Linked DNA regions of Candidatus Puniceispirillum marinum IMCC1322. The protein of the gene in region 1 interacts with the protein of each later gene in a pairwise test. Links are inferred from orthologs where the notes say so. Each region holds a gene or a part of one and is shown in the gene's direction. Other genes may lie near its edges.

Region 1 (4,155 bases):
CCGTGCTGCCATGGTCACTGCCAGCATTTCGGCCAGTAATATCAGCAGGTCAGTGCCCAGATTGGGCTGGAAACTGGTTTCGGTCTTGCCGCCAAGTGCCAGTACACAGCGTGACATGGGTTCGGCAAGTTGATCTGGAAGCCGGATAATCGCAACCGATGGCGCGCTCAGCTTTAAACCGGATTTTGCGGCTTCGCTAGGGTGGCCTAGAAACAATGATTGCCCTTCGAGGGCATCATTAATCACCTTGGCAGGCATAACGACGATATCGCTTTGCCTAGCAAATTGCAGCACGCTTTCACGCTCGATGAATAGACGACAAAACCGCAGATCAAAGATCGTCGGAAATTCCTGGGTGATGGCTTCGCACATGCCAGCGATGTCGGTGCTGGCCAGCAAAGCCAGCGTGGCGTGATGAAGACGCTGCCAATTGACCATATTTTCCGAGGCCACATGAAGCAAAGATTCATTCGCCTTGGACAGTCTTTGCGCTTCTTTGCGTGCCCGTGCGGCAATCGCTGGCGTTAAATCAACAATATTGACGCGATCCGGATCACCCGCATCAGCTTTCAGTGCAGACGCATGCTTATCCAGAAAATCCGGATTTTCGCTGAGAAAGCGTAAAACATCTTCGGCGGTGGGTTGATATCCGGATGAATCAGAAGGCATTATTTATACCCATATCTAGAGAATTGACTGACCTGTTCCCGCCCAGTCCGCCATGAACGCATCAAGCCCCTTGTCGGTAAGCGGGTGTTTATATAAAGCCCCCAGAATTTTTGGCGGGATCGTAACGACATCAGCACCCAATAAGGCGGCGTCAACCACATGCTGGGTGCTCCGCACCGAGGCCACAAGCACTTCGGTCTGCATATCGTAATTATTATAGATCGTGCAGATTTCCTCAATCAGCCCCATTCCATCAGCGCCCAGATCGTCAAGCCGTCCAACAAAAGGCGAAATAAAGGCAGCGCCTGCCTTGGCGGCAAGCAATGCCTGTCCGGGTGTGAAGCATAAGGTGACATTGACCTTGGTGCCAGCGTCGGCCAAAGCGCGACAGGTCATCAGGCCCGCTTCGGTAAGCGGTACCTTGACCGCGACATTCTTGGCAATAGCGGCCAGTTTCCGGCCTTCGGCCAGCATCGTGTCATGATCGGTGGCGGCGACTTCGGCGCTTACTGGTCCGTCGGTCATCTCACAGATTTCGGCAATGGTTTCGATGATATTGCGGCCAGATTTGGCAATCAACGACGGGTTGGTTGTGACACCATCAACAAAACCGGTTTTTATATAGGTTGCGATTTCCGCAACATCAGCGCTATCGAGAAAAATTTTCATCTGGTTTACCTTAAATACAATGAAAGCCTATCGCGATTTAGCTCTTGCGATTTGGCTGTTGTGACCGCAGTTTATCCCAAGGAAGGTTGCAAATCTATAACCATGATAAGCCTATGTTGAAAAGCCCCCATAATAGTGCAGACAAGAAGCGCCAGACGACTTGTATTTTGACATCGGAAACGGTGTCGGTTGCTGTTGCGGTGCCTATTGCTGGTGCCTATGACTATCTGCAGTCAAAGGGTACGCTGCAAGCAGCAGTTGCAGGTCAATCAGCGGCTGGAATTAGCCGTGGTACAATTGTGACAGTGCCTTTTGGTGGCCGGCTTGTGACAGGCATTGTCATGGGCGCAGGTGCTGGTGGCGTGGCACCGGAAAAATTGAAAGCCATTCATGCGGTGGCGCCACTTCCGACACTGAATGAGGCGTTTATCAGCTTTATAGAACGGGTTGCGGCGTGGACATTGGCACCTATCGGCGCGGTTGCAAAGATGGTGCTGAGTCAGCCACAAGCCTTACAAAGGCCGCCACAAACCACCCTGTTCACCCCCGCCAAGATCATGCCGGATGGAGTCCGTATCACCCCAGCGCGCCAGCAGGTGCTTGATGTGCTTGGCGATGCCGGGGCGATGACTGCTGCCGAACTGGCGCGCATCGCCAATGTAGGTAGCGGCGTGATCAGCGCGATGGCCAAAGCGGATATGCTGACTGCTATGCAGGTTTCGGCTGATCGCCCGCCACCGCCGCCGCAGACAGATCGCCCTAGTCTGACATTAACCGGTGAACAGCAAGCCGCCGCCGATATCATGGTGGCGGCCTGTGGCACGGGGTTTCACCCGTTTCTGCTTGATGGGGTCACTGGATCTGGCAAAACAGAAGTCTATTTCGAAGCGGTTAAAGCGGTACTTGATGCGGGCAAGCAGGTTCTCATTCTATTGCCGGAAATTGCCTTATCAAGCGGCTGGCGCTCACGGTTTGCGCGCCGGTTTGGCGTGGCGCCAGTCGAATGGCATTCGGATATTGGTAATAGCCAGAAACGCAAGGCATGGCGCTATGTGTTATCGGGCGAGGCGAAGCTGGTTGTTGGCGCGCGTTCGGCGCTGTTTCTGCCATTTTCCAATCTGGGCCTGATTATCGTCGATGAAGAACATGAACATGCCTATAAACAGGAAGATCAGACAATCTATCAGGCACGCGATATGGCTGTGGTGCGTGCGCATATTCAAAAATGCCCGATTATTCTGGCTTCGGCGACACCATCGCTGGAAAGTTGGGTGAATGCTGGCAAAACAGGTGAAACGCCGCGTTATCAGCATATTGGCTTGCCCAACCGGATCAAGGGAGCCGCCCTGCCAGCGATGAGCGCGATTGATTTACGCCAGACGCCGCCTGAGCGTGGTCGCTGGCTGGCACCACCGCTGGTCGAGGCGATTGCCACACGATTGGCGGCAGGCGAACAATCATTGCTGTTTTTGAACCGGCGTGGCTATGCCCCGCTAACCTTATGTGGCAGCTGCGGGCATAAATTAGTTTGTCCGAATTGTGATAGCTGGATGGTCGCGCATAAACTATCAGGCCAACTTCGGTGTCATCATTGTGGGCATCAGACCCGGCCAAGCAATCACTGTTCAGCCTGTGGTCAGGACGATACGATGCAGGCGTGCGGCCCCGGTGTCGAACGGCTTGCCGAGGAGGTGTTATGGCGGTTTCCCGATGCCCGTTTTGCCGTGCTATCAAGTGATACGGTCGGCACACCAAAGGCCGCGGACGCGTTTATCCAGTCGGTTATTGAGGGGGATGTCGATATTATCATTGGCACGCAAATGGTTGCCAAAGGGCATCATTTCCCCAATTTGACGCTGGTTGGTGTTGTTGATGCCGATCTGGGTCTGGCTGGCGGTGATCTGCGCGCTGCCGAACGAACGTTCCAGATGTTATCACAAGTGGCAGGCCGTGCTGGCCGCGAATCGCGCCCTGGCGAAGCAATGCTGCAGACGCTCGATCCCGAAAATCAGGTGCTTACCTGTTTGCTTGAGGGCAAGCGCGATGCGTTTCTGGCAATGGAGGCGCATGCGCGATCTTTGGCTGGCATGCCACCTTTCGGGCAGCTAGCGGCGCTGATTCTGTCGTCACATGATGAAAAACGGCTTCATGCGACGTTACGTCGCCTCGATCAGTCCAGACCGCATTTTACCGGTGTTGATATTTTTGGCCCGGCCATTGCCCCCATAGGGTTCCTGAAAGGGCGGCATCGGGGGCGGTTATTGATCCGCACCGATAGATCGGTTGATATTCAAGGAATTCTTCGCGATTGGCTGGCTGATTTTAAGCCAGATTCGGGAGTAAAACTGCACATTGATATTGATCCCTATAATTTTCTGTAAATGCGTTTTTGAAGCGATCGCGGTTTCTGGCCATGTGGTTTCTGTTTTGACGCATTTTTAGGCCGTTGAATGCTTGCGTTTCGGCTAGGGCTATGATAGCACCCAAGGCGTCGTCAAAAGTTGGTCGGGATGCCCCAACCGGCTGTAGGCACCAAAAGTTGTTCGTATCTTATCAGGATGAGGGTAAGTCTTTGAGTTTAGGCGCAACAGGTCTTGCAGGTCGTTACGCTGGTGCGCTTTATGCACTGGCAGATGATACCGGTAATTTAAATGAAATCGTGGCTGATCTAAATGATCTGGCCAAGCTTGTCGTTGAAAATGACGACATGAAAACGCTTATTTCATCGCCTGCCATTACCCGCAGTGAACAGCTGGCTGCTATCACCGCGGTTATGGAAAAGGCAGGTGCCAATGCGCTGACTATCAAATTCCTAAG
Region 2 (4,021 bases), 1.6 Mb from region 1 along the record:
CGCCGTGCAAGTGATTTCCATAGCGTTTCCAGAACCAATGTTGATTTGCCACCACCAGATACACCCGTTACACAGGTCAACACCCCAAGCGGAAACCCAACACTCACATCCTGCAGGTTATTACCATTTGCGCCTTCGACACGAATGACACGGCCTTTTGTACCTTTTCGCCGTTTTTCGGGTATCGCTATCTCACGCACACCCGAGAGATACTGACCAGTTAATGACGCCTCATTTGTCATTACATCTTCGGGGGTTCCTTCGGCAACGACAAAACCACCATGCACACCCGCACCAGGCCCCATATCGACGACATAATCTGCCAACCGGATCGCATCTTCATCATGTTCAACGACCAGCACCGTATTGCCAAGGTCGCGCAAGCGTATCAAGGTTGACAGTAGCCGGTCATTATCACGCTGATGCAGACCAATCGAAGGCTCATCCAGAACATAGAGAACACCCGTCAGGCCAGATCCAATTTGTGATGCCAACCGAATACGCTGTGATTCGCCGCCAGACAATGTGCCTGAATTACGCGCCATTGACAGATAGTTCAAGCCGACATTGACCAGAAAGCCGAGGCGTTCGTTGATTTCCTTTAGAATGCGCGCTGCAATTTCAGATTGCTGACCTTCAAGCCTTGAGCCCAAATCAGAGAACCAGTCCCGCGCATCTCCAATCGACAGACGGGCAATATCTGAAATATCATATTTATCGATTTTCACAGCCAGCGATTCGGCTTTCAATCGTTTACCAGCACATGAATCACAAGCATGATTGGCTCTGAATTTCTCCAGTTCTTCACGCACCCATGACGAGTCAGTTTCGCGATATCGACGAGCCAAATTCGGCATAATACCTTCAAATGGCTTGGTTGTCCGATAAGACCGCATACCGTCATCAAATTCCATCGTCACAGGCATCTTGCCTGAACCATGCAGGATGATTGATTTGGTATCGTCATCCAAATCATAGAACGGCACATCAAGAGAAAAATTAAACTGTTTGGCAAGCGATTCTAGCGTCTGCATATAATATCTTGCGGTGCTGGATGCCCAAGGCGCCAACGCGCCACCACGAAGCGTTGTTTGCTGGTCTGGAACAACAAGTTGTTCATCAAAATGACTGCTGACACCCAATCCGTCACAGGCAGGGCATGCTCCAAAGGGATTGTTAAACGAAAATAGCCGCGGTTCGATTTCATCAATGCTGAAGCCTGACTCAGGGCAGGCAAAGCGTGCTGAAAATACTGTCCGCCCCGCATGACGACCAGCTATATCGTCATCCTGTTCATCTGATGTATTATCAAGGCTTTCGGCCGTATCGGCATAGGCAAGACCGTCAGCAAGCGCCAGTGCTGTTTCTAACGAGTCAGCCAGACGCGTGGCCAGTTCATCCAAATCACCCTTGATGATGACCCGGTCAACAACAACTTCAATGTCATGCTTGCGTTTTTTATCCAACTCAGGCGTGTCATCGATATCATACAGCGCCCCATCAATGCGGACACGGCTAAAGCCTTTACGATTAAGTTCCCCAAGTTCTTTACGATATTCACCCTTGCGGCCACGAACGATCGGAGCCAGCAAGTATAATCTGGTGCCTTGCTCCATCGCCAGCAGGATATCAACCATCTGGCTGACAGTCTGGCTTCGAATAGGCAAACCGGTAGCCGGTGAATAGGGAATACCGACACGTGCCCATAACAACCGCATATAATCATATATTTCCGTGACTGTACCAACGGTCGAACGCGGATTGCGCGACGTGGTTTTCTGTTCAATGGAAATGGCAGGTGACAGACCCTCAATCAAATCAACATCAGGCTTCTGCATCATCTCAAGAAACTGGCGCGCATAAGCGGACAGCGATTCGACATAACGACGCTGTCCCTCGGCGTATATTGTATCAAATGCTAACGAAGATTTACCGGATCCTGATAATCCTGTTAGCACAACCAGTCTGTCTCTGGGCAAATCAATATCTACATTTGCTAGGTTATGCTCCCGTGCACCACGAACAGAAATCATCCGTGGTTCATAGGTTTTATCAAGAGAAGAAATATCTTTGACCCGCTGCGATAGCGACGTATTTTTTGTATCATTTGGCATGGCGCGAATATAGCCATTTCCTGATAGATTTTGCTAGTGCTTTTGATGTGGAAAAGTCTTTTATGTAAAAAATAAATAACCCGAATTATCTTGTCAGCAGGGGGGTGGGATGCGTAATCTGCGAACGTAAAACAAATTAAGGAGAAAATCGATCATGGCTGGCAGTGTAAACAAAGTGACTTTGGTCGGCAATTTGGGACGTGACCCGGAAGTGCGCTCTACACAGGATGGTGCCAAGATCGTACAATTATCATTGGCAACGTCTGAACGCTGGAAAGACCGCAACACTGGTGAACAACGTGAACGTACCGAATGGCATCGCGTGGTCATCTTTAATGAAAATTTGGGCCGAATTGCCGAACAGTATCTGCGCAAAGGCTCTACATGCTATATTGAAGGGCAATTACAAACGCGCAAATGGACAGACAATCAAGGTGTCGAGAAATATACAACTGAAGTCGTTTTACAACGTTATCGTGGCGAGCTGACCTTGCTTGGTGGGCGTGGTGATGGCGGCGGTGGCGGTAGCTATGGCGGCGGTGATAGCGGTGCGGGATCAAGTTCAGGAACTGATGACAGTTATGGCGGCGGCACGGGCACGTCTACAAGCCCCCCTCCAATGCGTGACAGCAATGATCTTGATGACGATATTCCATTTTAAATCAGTAAGTTAAATTACATTTATAATGCGATGCTTTTGGCTTTACATCAGCATCGCTTTTTTTTGCTTTGCGCAACAATATATGGTGTTACAGTTTTGTTTCATGCTATATATATAGTTATATAAGCACGCTTTTTGTGCGCCATAAGCGAGACACATGTGACCGAGACCACTAGCCCAAAAAGTCCAACCATTTCCATCTCTGATGAAATGCGGAAATCCTATCTTGATTATGCGATGAGCGTTATCGTTTCACGTGCATTGCCTGACGTTCGTGATGGGTTGAAGCCAGTCCATAGACGTATTCTATACGCGATGATGGAAGGCAATTATGACTGGACAAAGCCCCCTCGCAAATCAGCCCGTATTGTCGGTGATGTCATGGGTAATTACCATCCACATGGTGATAGCTCTATTTATGAAGCAATGGTGCGAATGGCGCAGGACTTTTCAATGCGTCTTCCGCTTGTCGATGGTCAGGGAAATTTTGGTTCGGTTGATGGCGACCCTGCGGCAGCTATGCGCTATACTGAGTCAAGGCTTGCCCGCGCGGCTGAGAGCTTGTTGCGCGACATTGACAAGAATACCGTTGAATTCGCGCAGAATTATGACGAAACCCAGCTGGAACCTACTGTTCTGCCTGCTGAATATCCGAACCTGCTGGTCAATGGCGCTAATGGCATCGCTGTTGGTATGGCAACCAACATCCCCCCCCACAATCCAGGGGAGGTGATTGCCGCTTGTGAGGCCTATGTAAATAATCCCGAAATAACCACCGAAGAACTGACCGAGATCGTACCGGGGCCAGATTTCCCGACTGGTGCGCTTATTATGGGTCGCCATGGCATCCGCGAGGCTTATCGAACAGGGCGCGGGTCTATCATCATGCGCGCCCGTGCCGAGGTGCAAACCAACGCCAAAGACCGCGAGTCAATCATTGTTCATGAAATTCCCTATCAGGTTAACAAAGCACAGCTACTAGAACGTATCGGTGAAATGGTGCGCGATAAGGTTCTGGAAGGAATTTCTGACATTCGCGATGAATCCGATCGTACCGGTATGCGCATTGTCATTGAGGTCAAGCGTGATGCTGCGGGTGATGTGGTGCTGAACAAGCTGTACCGCCATACACGACTGCAAACGAGCTTTCCCGTTAATATGCTGGCCATGAATGCCGGTCGGCCAATCCAGATGGGGCTAAAAGACGTTATCGAGGCTTTTTGTGAGTTTCGTAAAGATGTTGTTA

Evidence for each region.
Region 2: the proteins of SAR116_RS09460 (region 1) and ssb interact in binary tests that used the Escherichia coli proteins (3 or more experiments, as listed by UniProt). The link is inferred for Candidatus Puniceispirillum marinum IMCC1322 from one-to-one orthologs.

What each region holds. Positions count from the first base shown.
Region 1 is NC_014010.1:2,040,002-2,044,156, forward strand. What follows is about bases 1,057-4,085. They hold SAR116_RS09460 (primosomal protein N'), read left to right. Parts: upstream 1,057-1,451; coding sequence 1,452-3,719; downstream 3,720-4,085. Other genes in these bases: fsa (fructose-6-phosphate aldolase), read right to left, coding at 1,057-1,338; SAR116_RS09465 (F0F1 ATP synthase subunit delta), read left to right, coding at 3,812-4,085. In the rest of the region: SAR116_RS09450 (DUF484 family protein), read right to left, coding at 1-669; more of fsa, read right to left, coding at 685-1,056; more of SAR116_RS09465, read left to right, coding at 4,086-4,155.
Region 2 is NC_014010.1:426,834-430,854, reverse strand. The notes cover bases 1,045-4,021. They hold ssb (single-stranded DNA-binding protein), read left to right. Parts: upstream 1,045-2,268; coding sequence 2,269-2,775; downstream 2,776-4,021. Other genes in these bases: gyrA (DNA gyrase subunit A), read left to right, coding at 2,986-4,021; uvrA (excinuclease ABC subunit UvrA), read right to left, coding at 1,045-2,033. Outside these bases: more of uvrA, read right to left, coding at 1-1,044. UniProt on the Escherichia coli protein: Plays an important role in DNA replication, recombination and repair. Binds to ssDNA and to an array of partner proteins to recruit them to their sites of action during DNA metabolism. Acts as a sliding platform that migrates on DNA via reptation.